3 regions of the Bacillus sp. JK106 genome follow, and region 3 is predicted to be linked to each of the others. Evidence: riboswitches for the same ligand, from Rfam matches in the RefSeq annotation. Region 3 holds a riboswitch; each other region holds the start of a gene.
What was found. Region 3 has a riboswitch for S-adenosylmethionine ahead of ACWJJS_RS10530 (2-hydroxyacid dehydrogenase). Riboswitches for the same ligand answer to the same signal wherever they lie in the genome.
Positions count from the first base shown of each region.

Region 1 (6,954 bases), on a different contig from region 3:
TCTTATATAGCCTTCCCCCCATTTTCCGAACCCGTTTCCGGCAGCGACGGCGACATCCGCTTTCTCGAGCAGCAGATCTGAAAACGACTGTGACGTATAACCGTCGGGCACAGGGAGCCATGCAAAAAAGGAGCCCGCCGGAGCCGTCACATCCCAGCCGATACCGCGGCAGGCTTTAATCCATGCATTGCGTCTTGATTCATATCTGTCATTTTGCGCTGCGACGCATGCCTGATCCGCTAAAAGAGCGGCTGCCGCCGCCTGCTGCGCCGCGGGAAACAGGCTGACAAACATATGATCCTGATAAAGGTTGATCGCTTCGATAACAGAAGCGTTTCCGACGGCAAATCCGACCCGCCAGCCCGCCATATTATACGTTTTGGACAAGGTATAGATTTCGATTCCCGTCTCTTTTGCGCCTTCCGTCTGCAAAAAGCTCAGCGGTTTATGCCCGTCAAAACCGACGGCTCCGTACGCGAAATCATGAACGACACAAATGCCGTTTTGTTCCGCAAAACCGACCGTCTCCTCAAAAAACGCCTCAGTCGCCACAGCGCCGGTCGGATTATTCGGATAATTGAGATACAGCATCTTCGCCTCGCTCCGCACCTTTTCAGGAATTACGCTGTAATCAGGGAGAAACCCTCTTTCTTCCGTCAGCGGCATCATTTCCATTTTCGCTTTCGCAAGGGCGACGCCCGACCAGTAATCAGGATATCCGGGATCAGGCACCAGAATGGTATCTCCCGGGTTTAAAAGACATTGCGGAAGCTCAACAAGTCCCGCCTTGCCTCCGAACAGCACGGCGACTTCCGTTTCCGGATCAAGCGTGACCCCGTACTCCCTTTCATAAAATGCAGCGGCTGCTTTTTTGAAGCTGTAAGCGCCCCGGAATGAGGAGTATTTATGATTTTCCGGCCTTTCGACGGCACGCTTCATTTCTTCAACGATATGCTGAGGCGTCGGCTGATCAGGGTTTCCCTGCCCTAAATTGATGACGTCTCTGCCTTCTTTCAGCTTTTGATTCACTTTTTGCACCAATGATGCGAAAAATTGTTCCGGCAGCTGTTTGAGTACATCTGAGATTTCAAAGTTCATATTTTTCACCTTCTAAAAATGTCTTGAAATGATAGTCCATCATCATATATGGTTAAATAAAAAAAGTAAAGAGAAACTTGAGGTGTTAAAAAATGAAATGGACCGTTTCCTGTTTGCAATTTGATATTTCATACGGAAATCCTTCAGAAAATTTTAAAAAAGCAGAATCTTTGATTGAGCAAGAAAGCCGCCATGCGGATGTAATCGTGCTTCCTGAGTTGTGGACGACCGGCTATGATCTCACACGGCTAGACCAGCTGGCGGATGAAAACGGCAAAGTTTCGAAACAGTGGCTTAAAGAAACGGCAAAAACATACAACGTACACCTCGTTGCCGGATCTTTTGCGGTCAAAGAAGGCGAAGATGTCTATAACACCATGTACATCGCCGATAACAGCGGACAGATCGTGAAGCGGTATCAGAAAGCCCATCTGTTTCAGCTGATGGATGAACACCTTTACTTGTCAGCAGGAAACAGCGACGGTTCCTTTGAGCTTGACGGTGTCAAGTGCGCCGGGCTGATCTGCTATGATATCCGTTTCCCCGAATGGATCAGAAAGCATACGTCCCAGGGCGCGAATGTCCTGTTTATCTCTGCGGAATGGCCTCTGCCCCGCCTTGATCATTGGCGAAGCCTGCTTATCGCCAGAGCAATTGAAAACCAATGTTTTGTCGCAGCCTCTAACTGCACGGGGTCCAATCCCGATAATGAATTTGCCGGCCACAGCCTGATTATTGACCCGTGGGGCCGGATTTTAGCCGAAGGAGACCGGACGGAAGGCTCAGTCCGGGCGGAAATTGATGTGTCAGAAAGCGCGGCCGTCCGCGGAACCATTCCGGTTTTCCAAGACTTGCGGCGTGATTTATATTAATTTTCAAAAAAACGTTGACAAGAATATCCGGCACCTGCTAATATTTTCATCAACTGATTAATCCGAATTGTGATACAAATCAATATATTTTCTCTTATCGAGAGTTGGGCGAGGGAATTGGCCTTTTGACCCCAACAGCAACCGACCGTAATTCCATTGTGAAATGGGGCGCGTACATTTTGCGCCGAGACGATTGTCTCATAAGGCACGGTGCTAATTCCATCAGATGTTATCTGAGAGATAAGAGGCGGACTGCACTGTTTCAGCCTCCTTCTCTTTCAGAGAAGGAGGCTTTTTTTTCGGGCGTATTCTCCGTCACGATCTCTTACTGCCACTACATAATTGGAGGGTAAATCCATGTCAGCAACTAAAACAAGTCTTTATGAACAATTAACAGAAAGCTCCGCCGCCGCGTTAGCTGTCAAGCTCGGCTTATTCCAAAGCAAAAGCACTCTGACATGCCGTGAAATCGGCGACGGCAATTTAAATTACGTCTTCCATGTTTACGATAAAGAAAACCAAAAAGGACTGATTATCAAACAGGCGATTCCTTACGCGAAAGTCGTCGGTGAAAGCTGGCCGCTTACAATTGATCGGGCGAGAATCGAAAGCAGCGCCCTCATCCGCCAGGGCGAACACGTGCCGCACCTCGTTCCGGCCGTTTACTATTCCGATACTGAAATGGCCGTCACGGTAATGGAAGACCTCTCACATTTGCAGATTTCAAGAAAAGGGCTGCTGGAAGGGCAGCATTATCCGAACTTATCGGTTCATATCGGTGAATTTTTAGGGAAAACGCTTTTTTACTCATCCGATTATGCGCTCGATGCGAAAGTAAAGCAGCAGCTCGCAAAGCAGTTTACAAATCCTGAGCTTTGCAATATTACAGAAAGGCTTGTGTTTACAGAACCGTTTCTCGACCATGAGACAAACGATTTTGAAGAGGAGCTGCGCCCATACGCAGAAAAAGTTTGGAACAATTCCCGGCTGAAAGAAGGCGCTGACGAATTGAAAGCCATCTTTCTGAATTCCGCGGAAACATTGGTTCACGGCGATCTGCACACGGGAAGCATCTTCGCCGATGAACATGAAACAAAGGTGATTGATCCCGAGTTTGCTTTCTTCGGACCGATCGGGTTTGACATCGGCCAATTTATCGCCAATCTGCTGTTAAACGCCCTCAGCCGCGACGGTGACGACAGACAGCCGTTATATGACCATACTGCCGCCGTATGGGATACATTTGTGAAAACATTCAGTGAAGCATGGGAGAAAGACTGCCTGCCTTCCCGCAGACACCTGCTGGAAGACACACTGAAAAACGCGTTTGAAGAAGCGGTCGGTTTTGCGGGATGCGAATTGATCCGGCGCACGATCGGACTCGCCCATGTGGCTGACTTAGATGAAATCACTCCGTTTGACAAACGAATCGAACGGAAGAAGCTGGCGCTTGAGATCGGCGCCTATTATATCGAAAACAGAAAAGAACTGAAGCATATCACCGAGGTTCTGGACCAATTTAAGCTCCGTGTAAAGGAATGATGCAGCATGACCAATGAATTTGCCATCCCCCGTTCTGTGGAATGGAAAGAAACCTACATCCGCATTTTAAATCAGCAAAAGCTTCCCGACGTCACTGAATATGTGGAACTTGAAACAAAGGAAGATGTATTCGACGCGATTGTCACGCTGAAAGTAAGGGGCGCCCCGGCCATCGGTATAACCGCGGCGTTCGGACTCGCGCTCTCCGCCAAGTCATTTGAAGCCCGCGACCTTTCAGATTTCCGACGTCAGTTCGCGGATGTCAAAGCGTATTTAAACAGTTCGAGGCCCACTGCCGTCAACCTCGCGTGGGCGCTTGACAGACTGACGGATTCCATCAGGGATGCGATTTCAATCAATGAAGCGAAGACAACACTCGTTCATGAAGCCATTCAAATTCAGATTGAGGATGAAGAAACTTGCCGAATGATCGGCCAAAATGCGCTGCACCTTTTTAAAAAAGGCGACCAGATCATGACCATCTGCAATGCGGGCTCGATTGCTACAAGCCGGTACGGTACGGCGCTTGCTCCCTTTTACTTAGCGAAACAAAAAGACCTCGGCCTTCATATCTACGCATGTGAAACAAGACCCGTTCTCCAAGGATCACGGCTGACGGCGTGGGAGCTGATGCAGGGCGGAATTGATGTCACACTCATTACGGACAGCATGGCCGCCCATACAATGAAGGAAAAACATATTTCAGCAGTCATTGTCGGCGCTGACAGAATTGCTAAAAACGGAGATACGGCCAATAAAATCGGAACGTACGGCCTCGCTATTTTGGCAAACGCCTTTCAGATTCCGTTTTTTGTGGCCGCACCGCTTTCGACCTTTGACTTGCAGATTGAAAACGGCGATCAGATTCCGATTGAAGAAAGAGATCCGGATGAAGTCAGACAGATCTCAGGCATACGCACCGCTCCCGAAGATGTGCCGGTCTTCAATCCGGCCTTTGACATCACACCGGGCAGCCTGATTTCAGGCATAATCACCGAGAAAGGAATTGTGACCGGTTCTTACACGGAAGAAATTGAACAATTATTCGCTGACTGCCAGTTGAGCTGAAAAACCGCTGATGATGTTGCCTCAGGCAATGTCAGCGGTTTTTTTGTCTGCACAATGTAATCACTTCATCTTTTTGGGCGGCTGTAATGAGATGCATTTTAAAAAACAGCTCTGCATAACCGGCTATCTTTTGCGGACGGCTCATTTTCATCAGGCTTCGTCCTCCTTTTTCACCAGACCAACTTTTTTCACTTAATAAAATGATATGTCGGACGCGAAAAAACGGAACGTGCCATATGTTTTATTTTTCTTTATAGGATATTTGTTCGATGTTCAGCAGCACCGCTTTTACATCCGTCTTCGTGCCCGCGTATCCCGTTAAGGCGCTGTTTTTGCCGATTACCCGATGGCACGGGACAAAAATCGGCAGCCGGTTTCGTTTATTGGCTTGTCCGATGGCGCGCACCGCTTTCGGTTTTCCGATCGCTTCAGCCATATCGCCGTAGCTTCGGGATTCTCCGTAAGGAATCATCGTCAGCGCGTTCCATACCCTTTCCTGAAAGGGTGTGCCTTTTTGTCTCAGAGGCAGAGAGAATTGCTTTCTTTCTCCTGAAAAATATGATGCCAGCTGCTGTTTCGCCTCCGACAGCAAAGCGGTTTCGCACGGCTTTACGCCGGGCGCGTCTTTTTGCCATTCCTGAAAATCTTCCCCGGTGAGAAACAGGCCGGTAATAAAGCCCTCTTCCTCTGTTACGATAACGGTTCCAAACGGCGCTTTTACACTTGTAAAACAGATCATTCCCCGCTCCTTCTTTCTTCGGTATTCTGCCGGATCGGAAGCGTCAAATGAAAAACCGTGCCCTTCCCTTCTTCACTTTCCACATGAATGCGTCCCTGATGTTCTTCGATGATTTTATAGCTGACCATCAGACCGAGGCCCGTTCCCCTGTCTTTTGTCGTGTAAAATGGCTCGCCCAGACGTTTTAATTTGTCTTCGGAAATACCTGTTCCTTCATCTTGAAAAGAAATCAAAATGTGGTCTTGATCAGAAGGCTGGATGGTCACATAGATATTGCCGCCGCCCGGCATGACTTCAATGGCGTTTTTTAAAATATTGATAAACACCTGTTTTAATTGATTCGGTTCACAGTAAATCGGCGGGATGTTTCCGGTCAGGTTCAGATGAATCTGCACATTGACAAGATTGGCCTGGGCATTCAAAAGATCAGCCGTGTCTTTCATAATCTGCGTCACGTCTTTTTCTTCATATAATATCGCCTGAGGTTTCGCTAAAATTAAAAATTCAGTGATGATAGACTCGATGCGTTTTAATTCTGAGGTAATGACGTTAAAGTACAGAGAATATTCGCCTTCAATGCTTCCTTGAAGAAGCTGAATGAACCCTTTCAGCGCCGTCATCGGGTTTCTGATTTCGTGGGCGATGCCCGCCGCCAGCTCCCCTACAACATGAAGAGTGTCGGATTTCCGCAGCCTCTCTTCAAGCTCTTTGGCCTCTGTGACATCTTTAAAGATGGCCAGATTCATATTTTGAATGATATTTCTTTTGAAGGAGAATTCCAGTTTGCGGCTGTCACTGCTGCTTAACAGGAAGGGGATTTCATTATCCATTCCTTCTAAATCAATCTTTCTGGCGGGAACACCCGCGTTTTCAATATCAAATAAAGAAAGAATATCCGGAACGGTGTACGCTCTCAGCTCCTCATCCGGCATGCCGAGTATACGGCTTGCGAGAGGATTCGCGTCAATAATACGGAATTGGTTGTCAAATAAGACCTTGCCGTCCATTGAGCCGTTGAATACTTTTCTGAATTTCAGCTCGCTTTCCCGCAATTCTTTTTCCATCCGCTTACGATCGCTGACATTTCTTAAAATGGTTAAATGCTGACCTTCAAGTATGGTTCGTTTTGATGTGAACTCAAGCTCTTTGTATTGGCCGTTTGCCATCTGAAACAGCATCTCTTCACGGATTTCCCCGTATTTTTCATATTTCTTCTTAATCTGCTTGTATTTTTTCTGCGGATCAACGATAAACGTACATAAATTCGTCTCCACCAGCTTATCCATCGGCAGTTCGAAAATGCGGCACGCCGATTCGTTTGCTTTGGCAATCTTTCCGTCATCAGACCAAATGACAATCGCGTCCATGGCGTTTTCAAAAATTTCGCGGAATCGCTCTTCGCTTTTAAAGAGTTTCAATTCCATCAGCCGTTTCTCTGTTATGTCTCTCATAATGGACATGTAGAACCCGCTGATTAAGTTGGACGTAATCGTAAATTCAAACAGCTTCTCTTCGCCGGACCGAAGCTTGACGGGCAGTTCTCCTTTGGCGTTTCCTTTTCTGCGGAGGGTTTCCCAGATTTCTTTCAGATGCTTTTTGTTTTCTCCGTCGGTAAAATGGCGGAGCGACAGATGG
Region 1 covers NZ_JBSJQC010000002.1:435,023-441,976, reverse strand. Annotated here, with positions in the region: gene ACWJJS_RS07865 (pyridoxal phosphate-dependent aminotransferase) at 1-1,098, opposite strand, end outside; gene ACWJJS_RS07860 (carbon-nitrogen family hydrolase) at 1,191-1,970, shown strand; SAM riboswitch class I at 2,062-2,217, shown strand; gene mtnK (S-methyl-5-thioribose kinase) at 2,328-3,512, shown strand; gene mtnA (S-methyl-5-thioribose-1-phosphate isomerase) at 3,519-4,580, shown strand; gene ACWJJS_RS07845 (methylated-DNA--[protein]-cysteine S-methyltransferase) at 4,822-5,319, opposite strand; gene ACWJJS_RS07840 (PAS domain-containing sensor histidine kinase) at 5,316-6,954, opposite strand, start outside.
Region 1: linked by a shared signal. The riboswitch ahead of mtnK (S-methyl-5-thioribose kinase) and the one ahead of ACWJJS_RS10530 (2-hydroxyacid dehydrogenase) in region 3 are both predicted to bind S-adenosylmethionine.

Region 2 (6,954 bases), on a different contig from region 3:
CGGCATCCATCGTAATCGTCTCAGGCGCGCTGCAGGCGCTTCAGCTCATTTCAATCGGGCTGCTAAAACCAAACTCCGTCATGCTGACTGAAAACCCGTCGTATCTCCATTCCCTGCGTGTGTTTCAATCAGCGGGCGTCAGGCTTAAGGGAGTGCCGATGGATGGGAGCGGAATCAAAACGGATCATCTTCCCGCTTACCGTCGGCAATACGAAGCGGGGCTGCTGTACACCATTCCGTCATTCCATAATCCGACCGGAACGGTAATGTCACTCAAGCGGCGGAAGGAACTCATCGCGCTCGCAAGAAATCACCGTCTGCCTGTCATTGAAGATGACGCATACGGTGATATATGGATCGATAAAGAACCGCCGCCTCCGTTAAAATCCATGGACGGTGAGGGGAATGTACTGTATATCGGCACGCTGTCAAAAACCGTAAGCCCGGGTCTGCGCATCGGATGGGTCGTCGCCCCTGAGCCGGTTGCAGACAGGCTCGCCGATATTAAAATGCAGACGGATTACGGCTCCAGCGCTTTATCTCAATGGGCGGCATGTCAATGGCTGTCAAGCGGCCGCTATGAAGAGCGTCTTTTGCGTCTCAGAAAGGAACTCAAAATCAGGAGAGATGCGGCATTGTGTTTTCTTGAAAGATACGCGGGAGATATTGCGGAGTGGCGGGTGCCGGAGGGGGGCTTTTATATTTGGGTCACCTTTCATAAAGCATTTTCCGTTCAGACGCTTTTCACCCGTGCCTTGGAGTCCGGCGTGCTGATCAATCCGGGAGCTCTCTATCTTCCCGAAGACCGGCAAAGCCTGCGTCTTTCCTATTCGTACGCATCTTTACCGGACTTGGAAAAAGGCATTCAAACGATAGCGGATATTGCCCGCCGTTTCGTTTAATAAAAGATCACGTCACAATGGCGCCGAGCGCTTCTGCGAATGTAACGGCATGAGACGGAGAGATGCGGCATCCTTTCAGCTTATCAAGCGAGACGTGCAGATGATCAAATGTGCACGTGCTGATATCCATATTAAAAAGAGACGTGCCGATGAAGTTTGCGCCGTTCAAATCACAGACGTCAAGATCTGTGTATTCAAGAACGGCATCATTCCACTCACTTTCTGAAAGGCCGCACGAGTCAAAACGGACATGCTTCATATTGGAATAGCTGAAGGAGCTGTAATTTGCGAGGCAGTCTTCAAACCGTACATGACGCATGGCGGAATCCGCCAGATTCAAGCCGAGAAGTTTTGAATGCTGAAACGCCGTTCTATGGATGATGCTTCCGCTGAAATCAGCGTTTGAGACATCGCATTTGTCAAACAGGACATCCGTACATTCCATATGTCTGAAAGAGATATCCGTAAAAACGATGTTTCTGAAAATGACTTTTTCGGCACGCAGGCCGTCCAGTTTGCCGTTTACGATGCCGTTTTCAATGATGACTTCTTTGAGCTCCTCATCCTGAAGCGCTTCAGTGAAAGAAAGCACCGGCAATTCTTTCGGGATTTTCGGTTTTTGGATCGTATTCATCTCATACTCCCTTTTCTAAACATAATAGCTGAAATCGGCAATTGGCAGATATCGCTTTCTGCCTGCCATCCTTGCTATTGCGTAATGTACAAAGGGTATTAAAAAAGCGGGAGGGCGTCAATAGTGTCGCATATAAAAGCAGACGTGACATTCAAGGTAATGCCCTTAGAGACATGTGCCCAAGGGCTTTTGTCTGTTTCAGGCGAGTTCTTTATACATGATCACATGCGGGCCGATGCCGGGTATGTCAAAGGGGCTGCCAGTGCTTTTCCAGCCGAGCTTCTCGTAATATCCCTTCACGTGACATCTGGCGTTGCACCAGACAAGCGCCGCCCCCATATCTGCCAGTTTTCGTTCCGCATAGGCGATTAACGTGCTTCCCGCTTTTTGCGTCCGGTATTCTTCAAGCGTCGCCATGCCGCGCAGCTGGTAGGCGGGCGCCGCCTGTAAAGCCTGCTGGTTCTGCGGGTAGAAAGAAGCGATGCTGATCAATGTCCCGTCGTAAAAACCTCCGAGATGAAATGCTCCTTTGACGCTGTCCTGATCATATTTACAATCCTCAATCGTCTGATGGGGGCGCAGCACGCTGTGTCTGATGGCGTATGTGTCTTCTGCGGTGATGGGTTTTACTTCAACCATAAAAAATCCTCCTTTGCTTGATTCTTTTTCTGTATCGTACCATGAAAAAGCCGCCTGTCATATCAGGCGGCCTCTTCCGCGTCAATGCAAATATACATCAGCCCGCTTTTCATCCTTTTGCTTAATATAAGCTGCAAGCTCTGATGTCAAATCAGAACGGAGAAACGGGGTGATTAAATAAATTCCGTTAAACAGTTCGCACGCCGTGTCGAGAAGCGACTTGGCGATGGCGAGGCCTTCGGCTTTCTGCTTTTGCTTGTCTTCGCCGGCGAGCGCCATTTTTTCCCGGATGCTGTCTGACAGCTTAATGCCCGGGATCTCATGATGAATGAACTCTGCATTGCGGCTGCTCGTTAACGGCATAATTCCGATATACACCGGTGTTTTGAGGTGTTTCGTTTCATGATGAATGTCAATGAGCTGCTGCTCCGAGTAGACAGGCTGGGACACGAAGTAGTCAGCTCCGCACTCGATTTTTTTCTCCAGCCGTTTTACTGCTTTATCAAGATGGCGGACATTCGGATTAAATGCTCCGGCTACGGAAAAGTTCGTTTTCTTGCCGAGCGGTTTCCCTGATAAAGAAATGCCCTCGTTGAATTGCTTAATCAGCCTGATCAAGTCAAAGGACGTTAAATCATAGACGGAGGTAGCCCCCGGAAAGTCGCCGATTTTTGAAGGATCACCCGTGATGGCTAAAATGTCGGTGAGCCCGAGCGTATCCAGCCCCATTAAATGTGACTGAAGGCCGATGATGTTGCGGTCTCTGCATGTAATGTGAACGAGAGAACGGATATCAAGGCGTTCTTTCAGCAATGAACCGCAGGCGGCATTGCTGATCCGCGGTGTCGCCAATGAATTGTCGGCGAGCGTCAGCGCTTCTATGCCGGTTTCTTTTAATTCAGCCGCCGCTTGCAGAAATTTGTCAAAATTCAATTTTTTCGGCGGATCAAGCTCTACGATAATTGACCGTTTTTGAGCGGCGATTTCGTTTAAACCAGGCTCGGTCCGTTCATTCCGGACGGAGATGATTTCTTCTTCCCGTCTGATTTTCACTTCTTTATCAGTGACGGGAGAAAGTCCGCGGACCGCTTCAGCCATGGCTCTGATATGGTTTGGCGTCGTACCGCAGCAGCCGCCGATAATGCGCGCGCCCTGAGTGCGGAACTGTACGGCGCTCTCCCGGAAATAGGCATCGTCCGTATCATACACAAGCCGGCCTTCTTCTAAAGACGGAAGGCTGCTGTTCGGGTAGACCGATAAATAAGCGTCACGGAAAATCGGCACTTCGGTGAGCGCTTCAATCATGTGGTACGGGCCGAGCCGGCAATTGATTCCCGTTATGTCAGCGCCGAGATCGGCAATTGACCTGAGGGCTTCCCGAAGCGGCGTTCCGTCCTGCAGCACGCCCTGTTCGTGCATGGATACGTTCAGCATAATCGGAAGTTCCGTTTCTTTTCTCGCTATCTTCAGCACTTCGCGCGCCTCTTCTAAATCATAGTATGTTTCCAGGAGCAGACCGTCCGGCTCTTCGTGAAGCAATAAATAAAGCTGCTCCCGAAAGCTGCGTTTAATCTCCTCCAGGCTGTAGGCGTTTTTGTTAAAGGTGCGGATGCCGCCCATCGTTCCCAATACATAAGCGCCGTCTGAGGAAGCGCGCGCGATTCTGACCGCCTCCTGATTGATTTTTTTCGTTTCATCCTCAAGTCCGTATCTTGAGAGCTTAATAAAATTTGCGCCGTACGTATTTGTCTGGATGATGTCTGCCCCGGCTTCGACGTAAGCCTTATGTATCCGCTTGATTTCCTCGGGCTTTGATACGTTCAGTTCCTCAAAACATCTGTCAATGCCGTAGGAATAGAGGAGAGTGCCCATCGCGCCGTCTCCGATTAAAATCCGTTCTTTTAAGTCTTGTAATAGTCCCATTGTTTGCCTCCTTCGTCACATTCAGCAAGGAAAAAAGAGAAATAAAAAAAGTCTTCTTAAGAAGAAGACTTTGTAATCATTTGTCTCTCTTCTTATCTTCCAAGCTGTTTTTAGCTTGCTGGATTTAGCACCTTGGTCATGGTTTGGGTTAAACCATTACACCGGTTGCTGAAGCGTCGTCGGGCCAGTCCCTCGGCTTCTCTTGATAAGAACGTTCATATAATTGTCATGGGTTTCCAAAACTTAACTGTGAAAATCCCTTTCTCCAAATTTACCGAAAATAGAGACAATAATCAATAGGAATCACATAATTTATCTAAAATTAATAAATTGAACGTCAATCGGCAGGTCTGCCCCGCGGACGGCTGCAATAATCTGCTGCAGATCATCTTTATTTTTTCCGGTGACGCGCACTTGGTCGTCCTGAATCTGCGACTTGACCTTCAAGCCGGAGTTTTTAATCACAGCGTTGATTTTTTTGGCGTTGTCTTTATCAATGCCCTGTACAAGCTTCGCGCGCTGGCGCACCGTGCCCCCTGAGGCATTTTCGATTTTACCGTATTCAATGTTTTTCGTCGGCACGTCCCGTTTGATCAGCTTGCCGCTCAGCACATCTTTGAGCTGATTCAGTTTAAACTCGTCATCAGAAATCAGGACAAGTTCTTCCTTTTCTAAAGTTACATCGCTTTTCGATCCTTTAAAGTCATAGCGCGTGCCGATTTCTTTCAGCGTCATCTGAATCGCATTCTGCACTTCGGGAAATTCAACTTTGGATACAATATCAAAAGAACTTTCTTTTGCCATGAGAAAACCTCCTATAACATTTCACTTATGAGTTGATTATAGTAGAATAAAGAGAAATGTCCAACTGCATAAAGCATGAATTTATGCATATTGGAAAAAATGAGAAAAACATCAGCCCCATACGGGCGAATCAGGAAGGACGATAACATGAGACCAGGGCAGCAGCTCACGCTTAGTATAGATCACCAAACCGATTTCGGTTATTTTTTAACCGACGGCGAGGATACGGTTCTTTTACATAACAGTGAAATTACAGAGGATATTGAAGACAGAGATGAAGTGGACGTATTTATTTACGTCGATCATCAGGAAAGACTCGCGGCGACGATGAAAAAGCCGCTTATCAGCTTTTATGACTACGGATGGGTGGAAGTGACGGACGCTGTGGAGGATATGGGCGTATTCGTCGACGTCGGTCTGTCAAAAGACGCGCTCGTCGCAACGGAGCACCTGCCTCCGTACAAATCCGTCTGGCCGCAAAAAGGCGACAGACTGTATTGCATGCTGAAGGTGACAAGCCGCGGACGCATGTTTGCCAAGCCGGCGCCTGAGGATATCATCAGTGAATTATTTACGGATGCAGAGGAAGACGTCATGAATAAAGACCTGACAGGCACGGTGTACAGACTGATCGCATCAGGCTCTTTTCTGATAACCGATGAAGGCATCCGCGCGTTTATTCACCCTTCAGAAAGAAAAGAAGAGCCGAGACTCGGCAGCCGCGTGACGGGGCGTGTCATCGAGGTGAAGGAAGACGGCTCCGTCAACATGTCCCTGCTGCCGAGAAAGCAGGATGCGCTTTCGGTTGACGCGGAGGAGATTCTGACCTATCTGAGATCAAGAAACGGCGCGATGCCTTACGGAGACAAAAGCGATCCTGACGATATCCGCGAACGATTTCATTTAAGCAAAGCCGCCTTTAAGCGGGCGCTCGGGCACCTGATGAAAAACGGCAAAGTGTATCAGAAAGACGGCTGGACATACGAAAAACAATAAATTTTCTGCAAAAACATCGGTGAACCAAAACCGGTGTTTTTTATTTTCTCAAAAGCTCCTATATCCCTCATTTGTTTATCAACCTGCCGAACATACATATTTTATTGAAATAAAATATTCTGACATCCGAACCGATATATAACTATAGAAAAAAACAAAAGGAGAGTTTCAATGAGAAAAATGGCGATATTTGCGGCTGTACTGCTGCTTGCGCTCAGCACGGCGGGATGTGCCGGCAAATCCGAGGAGACGGCGGCCGAAAAAACGAAAACAATCGGCATCATGCTGACAGACAACGGCCTCGGCGACCAATCATTTAATGATTCAGGCTTTCAAGGTTTGATGAAAGCAAGAGACGAGCTCGGCATCACATTTGATTACAGAGAAATAAAAGACACCGGTACGTACGAAAAAGGACTGACCCAGCTTGTCCGGGAAGGCAATGATGTTGTTGTGGGGCTCGGTTACAGCATGCAGGCGGATTTAGAAAAGGTCGCCAAAAAATATCCGAAGCAGCGGTTTGTGCTGATTGATTCCGTATCAGACCTGGATAATGTCACCTCCGTCACGTTTAAAGAGGATGAAGGAAGCTTCTTAGCCGGAGCGCTGGCGGCTATGACGAGCAAAACCGGCACGATCGGATTTATCGGCGGTTCAGATGCCGATGTCATTAAACGGTTTAAGAAAGGCTATCTGAAAGGCGCGGAATCAGTCAAACCGAACATCCGCGTGCTGTCGGAAATCAGCGGTACGTTTGATGATGATAAGCTCGGGAAGCGCATCGCCCAAAACATGATCCGAAAAAAAGCCGATGTCCTGTTTACGGCGGCCGGCTTCACGGGTGTCGGCGCACTGAAAGAAGCGGAGGCGCGAAAAGTATACGCCATCGGTGTTGACAGCGATCAATATTACACCGCCGAGCACGCCGTTATCTCTTCTTTAGTGAAAAACGTCGACCATGTCATCTATGAATTGGCGAAAGATTTAAAAGACAACAAGGAGATCAAAAGCGGTGAGATCGTTTACGGACTGAAGGAAAACGGCATGGACTTAGCC
Region 2 covers NZ_JBSJQC010000002.1:207,491-214,444, forward strand. Annotated here, with positions in the region: gene pdxR (MocR-like pyridoxine biosynthesis transcription factor PdxR) at 1-902, shown strand, start outside; gene ACWJJS_RS06575 (pentapeptide repeat-containing protein) at 910-1,536, opposite strand; gene ACWJJS_RS06580 (GNAT family N-acetyltransferase) at 1,735-2,175, opposite strand; gene ACWJJS_RS06585 (bifunctional homocysteine S-methyltransferase/methylenetetrahydrofolate reductase) at 2,257-4,098, opposite strand; SAM riboswitch class I at 4,188-4,310, opposite strand; gene ACWJJS_RS06590 (YajQ family cyclic di-GMP-binding protein) at 4,411-4,902, opposite strand; gene ACWJJS_RS06595 (CvfB family protein) at 5,002-5,898, shown strand; gene ACWJJS_RS06600 (BMP family lipoprotein) at 6,070-6,954, shown strand, end outside.
Region 2: linked by a shared signal. The riboswitch ahead of ACWJJS_RS06585 (bifunctional homocysteine S-methyltransferase/methylenetetrahydrofolate reductase) and the one ahead of ACWJJS_RS10530 (2-hydroxyacid dehydrogenase) in region 3 are both predicted to bind S-adenosylmethionine.

Region 3 (6,954 bases):
TCTGTATGAATAAAAAGTTTTGGCGCTTTTTCCAGTTTTACGTGTTTTTCGTTATTTGAAAATGTCGAATTTAAAAAATTATGATTCGGTCCCGGGACAAATAAAAGCGGAAAATCGTCATCGCTCTCAAGAGGGATGTGTGTCGGCAGCGCCGGATAACCGTCCTGTTTCATCTTTTCCGAATATAATTCAATTCTTCCGCTCGGTGTCTTGAGCTTTCCCGGAAAAAGCGGTTTTTTCCGTTTGGCTTTCATAAAGGAATGGCGTGAGAGCGCCTCGTAATCAATATCCTCGATATACGGATTGTCGGGAAAGTCCAGCGCCTGTCTGATTAATTCTTCATCGGAATCCTGAAGCTCCTGCTCGGTAAATCCCATTGCTCCGGCAAGCAGACGGAACACTTCCGTATTCGATTTGCTGTCCCCGTAGGGTTCGATCACCGGTTTTTGCAGCTGAATAAAATGATGCCAGTAAGACGTGTAAAAATCCGTGTTTTCAAAAGCGGATGAAGCAGGGAGCACGATATCCGCATATTTGGCGGTTTCCGTTAAAAATAAATCGTGAACGACTGTAAATAAATCCTCCCGCAGCAGGCCTTTTCTGACTTTATTCGCTTCCGGCGCAACCACTGCGGGATTCGTACCGTAAATAAACAGGGAGCGCACGGGCGGTTTTGTTTCTAAAAGAACGCTTCCGAGCCTGTTCATATTAAATGATCGCGGCTTCCGGCCGTAAAGCAGATCAGGCCGCTGGAGCGCTTGTCTGTTATAGTTTAATACCGCGCTGTTGTGCTTGATTGCGCCTCCTCCGGTGTTGAGCCACTGTCCTGTAACAGCCGGAAGGCAGGCGACGGTGCGGACGATCATTCCGCCATTGTCATGGTGCTGAATGCCGTTTCCAATCCTGATAAGGGAAGGGGAGGTTTCCCCGTACATTCTCGCAAGGCGTCTGATATCGTCGGCTTTAATGCCTGTAATAGAAGAAACCGTTTCCGGATCATAGTGTTTAACATGCGCTTTTAATTCTTCACTGCCTTCGGTGTATTCTGTGAGAAATGCTTCATCGTGAAGGTTTTCGTCGAATAAGACATGCATGATACCGAGGGCGAGTGCGGCATCTGTGCCGGGGCGAATGGGAATAAACCAATCGGCAAGCCGGCCGGTTTGGTTCTTATGTACATCGATAACGACAATTTTAGCCCCTTTTTTCCGGGCTTTTTGAGCAATCATGATTTGGTGCATATTCGTGCTGACGGCATTGATCCCCCAAAAAATAAAGAGCTTTGCATGTATGGTCTCCTCCGGATCAGTACCCGCTCCTTCTCCCATTGTATAGTTATAACCTTCAGATCCGGCTTTGCTGCAAATCGTCCGTTCGAGATGACTCGCTCCGAGACGATGGAAAAAACGGCGGTCCATTCCCTCTGCCGCCAGTTTTCCCATATTGCCGTAAAAGCTGTACGGAAGAATGCTTTCCGCTCCTTCTTCGGCAATAAGCTCTTTCCAGCGCGAACTGATCGTATTGATTGCTTCCTCCCAGGAAATAGGCGCAAACGCGGCTTCACCTTTTTTACCGATCCGTTTTAATGGAACGGTTACGCGCTTCTCATCATAAATACGCTCAGCCATGTGTCTGACTTTGTTGCAAATATTCCCTGATGTGACCGGGTGATCGGGGTCTCCCTGAATGTTAATGATTTTTCCGTCTTTTTTTGTCACAAGCAAGCCGCATTGATCGGGACAGTCTAGGGAGCACACCGACTTAAAGACCCCGTTCGGCTGTGTTGCAGCAGAATTCATAGCCCATTTCTCCTCTTTGTTTATAATGTAAGCATTATAACATTTCAAAATCGAACGTCAATTCAGAAAAAAGTGTTGACATCACGGAAAGACTTTTCTATGATGAGTTTATTCTTTTAAACAGCCTGACAATTTCATCATTTTATTTTCTATCCAGAGAGGTGGAGGGACTGGCCCTATGAAACCTCGGCAACATTTAATGTGCCAATTCCAGCAAGCGTATGCTTGAAAGATAGGAAAGAATGGTCTATACATATTTGTGCGCTTCAAGCGTATAAAGACGGTATATGAATCTCTTTCCTTCTTTGAGGAAAGAGATTTTTTTTATGAAAAAATTTATGTGAAAAGGATGTTTTGCACCATGACGGTTTTAATTACCGCGCCATATCACGACGAGGGGCTGAAGGAGCTGACTGAGCTGTTCGGCCGGACTGTGCACCGGCCGTGGAAGAAGCACGGCCGGGCCTATCGGGAAGATGAATTAATCCGAATGATTCAAGAGACAAACGCGTCGGGGCTTATTACCGAACTTGATGAGGTGTCTGAGCGTGTTATTGACATATTGCCGGATTCCGCTTTTATCGGTGTCTGCAGAGGGATGCCGTCTAATGTGGATATTGCGGCGGCGACTAAAAGAAAAATCCCCGTTTTCTTTACACCGGCCCGCAATGCCCAGGCCGTTGCTGAAATGTTTATCGGAAATGTGATTTCATTTTTGCGTCATACGTATTCTTCCCATCAGTGGCTGAAGGACGGGAAGTGGAATGGTGATTATTTGCAGGCTTACGTCAAATTCAGAGGAAATGAGCTGACGGGGAAAACAGTCGGCCTTATCGGTTTCGGTGCTGTCGGACAGAGAATCGCCCGGCTATTGGCCGCTTTTGATTGCAAGGTGCTTTACTATGATCCATTTGTCCGTCATGAAAACCGGGAGTATGAAAAAACGACGATTGAACGGGTATTTTCTGAAAGTGATATTGTTTCCGTTCACTTGCCGCGCACAGAAGAAACCATCGGCCTTATCGGCGCCCGGCACTTTCAATTGATGAAACAGGAAGCTGTTTTTGTCAATACGTCAAGAGCGGCGGTTACAGACAGGGAAGAGCTGCTGCGGGTGCTGAAAGAACGGCGGATTAAGGGAGCGATCCTTGACGTGTTTTATCATGAACCGCCTGAATCTTCTGATTATGATTTGATCTCTTTGCCGAATGTGTTCGCGACTCCCCATTTAGCGGGCGCAACATTTGAAGTGGAAGATCATCATGTGAAGATTTTAAATGAAGCGCTTTTCAAATGGAAACAAGATCAAACCTGCTCAATACGTGAACTTTATAACAAAAGAGAACTTGAAACGGAAGGAGGAGGCTGTAATGGCTGAACAAAAAGGCTACCTTGTATTTGACATCGGGACGGGGAATGCGCGAGTTGCGGTCGTGACTGCCGGCGGCGAAGTGACCGCGCTTGAAAGGGAAGACATTGAATATGTGACGGATCCGCTTTATCCGGACGGACGATATTTCTCACCGGAAGGGTTATGGATGCAAATCAGCGCTATGGCAAGAAAGGCTATTGCCAAGAGCCCTCATATTACATTGATCGGAATCACCTCAACAAGCCAGAGGCAGGGAATCGTTCTGATCAATAAAGATAAAAAGGCATTTCTCGGTCTGCCCAACATTGATAACAGAGGGCGTGAATGGGAAGGCGGGATTGAAGCAGAAGAAGAAGTGCATCAGCAAACCGGACGTCTTCCGAGCGCTTTATTTTCCGCCATGAAACTTGTCGGATTAAAAGCCAGACAGCCGTCTTTATGGAAAGAAGTGAAGTGCATCACAAGCGTCAGTGACTGGGTGACATTTGAGCTGAGCGGAATTTTAAGCTATGAACCGTCACAGGCTGCTGAAACACTGCTGTTTGACGTAAGGAAAAAGGCGTGGTCAGAGAAATTATGCAACATCTTCGGTGTGCCTTCTGCCATTCTTCCTTCACTCGTCCGATCTGGGGCGGTTGTCGGAATGTTAACGTTTAAGAAAGCGGCGGTGCTCGGTCTTTCTGAAAGAGTGCCTGTGATTGCAGGCGGGGGAGACACACAGCTTGCCATCAAAAGTGCAGATGCAAAGCCGGGAGATATCGTCATCGTATCCGGCACAACGACGCCGATTACAAAGATAACAGCGGAGACCGGAACCGAAAGTTTAGAGAATGCATGGCTGAATTGCCATACAGAAGAAGGTCAATGGCTTCTTGAAACGAATCCGGGTGTAACAGGACTCAATTATCAAAAATTAAAATCCATTTTTTATCCGAATGAATCCTACAGCGTCATGGAACGGGAAATCGCAAGTCTGCCGAAACATGATCATGCCTGTATTTCTGCGTTAGGCTCCTATTTATCGCCTGAGAAAAACGCACTGGCAAAAGGCGGATTTATATTTGACGCTCCCCTGTCCCAAAACTTAAGCAGAGCCCATTTTGTTAAAGCCGCACTGCTGGAAATCGCTTTTTCAATCAAATGGAACTATGAGGCGTTAACAGAGGCGGCTTCCTTTTCACAAGATTATGTGAAGGTGTGCGGCGGCGGTTTCCAAAGTGATGCTTTGACGCAGTTTCTTGCTAACCTTCTTCAAAAGAAAATCTATAAGAGAGAGGGGTTCAGCCAGGCATCCGCAATGGGAGCGGTGATGATTTGCAACGAAGCTCTCGGTGTGAAAGCAGAGCTTTCGACCCGCACAAAGATAATTGAGCCGGAAGCGGATCAGACGGATCTCTTCCTATATGAAGAATGGAAACATACGCAAAAATTATTTACTCATTTTCAGCCGGCGGTGAAAGCCTGACTTGGGGATGAGATGACAACATGAAAGATTGCTGAGGAGGAACAAAAATGCTTAATAAAATAGGAATTCCAAAACAGCTCGCCTGGGGATTTTTAGGGGTCGTGCTGTTTATGATGGGGGACGGCCTTGAACAAGGCTGGCTCAGCCCGTTTTTAGTTGAAAACGGCTTGACGGTACAGCAATCAGCATCCTTGTTTACGGTTTACGGTATTTCTCTTGCTGTGGCGTCGTGGTTTTCAGGGGTCTGCCTCGAAGCCTTCGGCGCAAAGCGGACGATGTTTATGGGGCTGTTGTTTTACGTCATCGGAACAGCCGCGTTTATCGCATACGGATTTGAGAATCTTAATTTGCCGGTGATGTATGTCACGTATTTTATTAAAGGGCTGGGTTACCCGCTGTTTGCCTATTCATTTTTGACATGGGTGATTTACCGGTCGCCGAAAAACAGGCTCAGTACGGCGGTCGGCTGGTTCTGGATTGCATATTGCTGCGGGATGTTTGTATTCGGTGCTTGGTATTCAAGCTGGGCCATCAAATCCTTCGGCTATTTGAATACGCTGTGGAGTTCAATTTTCTGGGTATGTCTCGGCGCGTTTTTTGCTTTGATTTTAAATAGGGACCGCTTTGAAAAGAAAAAGGCAGATAAGCGGGAAAAGGCGCAGGAATTAATGAAGGGAATCACCATCCTTGCTGAAAATCCGCGCGTGCTCTCTGGGGGGATCATTCGGATCATTAACAGCATCGGAACATACGGATTTCCGGTATTCCTCCCGATGCATATGGCGCAGCACGGCATTTCTACAAATGTATGGCTTCAAATTTGGGGAACGATCTTTCTCGGAAATATCGTTTTTAACTTAATATTCGGCGCAGTCGGCGATGCCTTCGGCTGGAAAAAGACCGTCATGTGGTTCGGAGGAGTGGGCTGCGGCATTTTTACTCTTTTATTATATTATGCTCCTGTTGTATCACATGGGAACTTGCTTTTCGTCAGCATAGTCGGTTTTATATGGGGAGGGCTCCTCGCCGGGTTCGTTCCGATCGGGGCTATCGTGCCGACGGCGGCCGGCAGCAATAAAGGTGCCGCCATGTCTGTGTTAAATCTGGCTGCGGGCCTGTCGGCATTTGTCGGCCCCGCGCTTGCCTGGGCGTTCATCGGGCTTGTCGGCGCACAAGGCGTTGTATGGATTTTCGCAGCGCTCTATTTCGTAAGTGCAATCTTGACAAATCAAATCAAAATACCTGAAGAGAAAACGGCAAAACACAATAAAGCATTGCCTGAATACGCTTCTTAACAGCAGCGCCCCGAAAATTCGGGGCGTTTTTTTACAGCTTCTGAAGAAACCCGGCAAACCGCTGAATTTGTTCACGTAACGATTGTTGGTTTTCGTGAAATTGTTTGAAACGATGTCCGTTTGCTCCGGACGGATGCGGGAAACCTTCCAGAATGACCGCATGGCCCATTCTGCCGTTCTTCTTCAGCATGCGGCAGGCCGATTCTGCTGCTTTACCGAGAGGGATAAGCAGAATGTCCTTTTTCATCATTTCTATTTCATCCGGAAAACATGTCAGCGCGTAACGGCTGAGAAGAGCTGATCTGCTGATTGCCGGCCGGTGTCCCGTATAGTTTTTCTGTTTATAAAAAACAGGGTGTTTAATAACGGATGTCGTATGAAGCAGCTCCCGTTTTGAATCAAATAACCGGGATGAATCCTCAACGTGAAGCGCGGCCGGCAGACCGCATTCATTAAACATTTCGATGATGTGCTGCCTCATGGAACCGGAAAGTCCGGCCGCTTTTTTTGTCTCATATGCTATCACCTCAAGAGATTCGCCGTTTTTTAAAAGCTGTGCCGCTTTTTTGTAAGCCCGCTGCATCTGAAAAAAACCGGGTGTAATTCCGGAGATGACAACCGCAGCATGTGGGTTGATATACTCATTATGAGGCGAATCATACATATCCAGATCTCCGTCCTTGGCTAAATGGAACTCCGGAGTCAGCAAATCCGATTTTGTAAATCCTTCCGAAGATGATAATGCTTTGAGCTGCTGCAAAAAATGCGCAAGCCGCTCACGATCGCAAATCATGTTATGCCTCCTTGAATCCGCCAGTTTCTCTTAGTGTCATCAAAAACGTCGGATGACATGCACGCTCATAAACCGCTTTTACCGGCGTTCCAGAGCATTTTCAGGACGTGAGGCGTTCCTTTAACTTCGGCTGCCGTCGTTTGCACGGCTGTTTTTTTAGTAAGAAAGTCTTCCTGCAGTTCTTTCTGCTTTTGTGATAACAAACGGGTTTCTGTTTTGATTTCTTCAAC
Region 3 covers NZ_JBSJQC010000003.1:42,556-49,509, reverse strand. Annotated here, with positions in the region: gene ACWJJS_RS10535 (molybdopterin oxidoreductase family protein) at 1-1,799, opposite strand, end outside; SAM riboswitch class I at 1,946-2,038, shown strand; gene ACWJJS_RS10530 (2-hydroxyacid dehydrogenase) at 2,161-3,177, shown strand; gene ACWJJS_RS10525 (FGGY-family carbohydrate kinase) at 3,170-4,636, shown strand; gene ACWJJS_RS10520 (RbtT/DalT/CsbX family MFS transporter) at 4,684-5,931, shown strand; gene ACWJJS_RS10515 (hypothetical protein) at 5,963-6,724, opposite strand; gene ACWJJS_RS10510 (DUF948 domain-containing protein) at 6,790-6,954, opposite strand, start outside.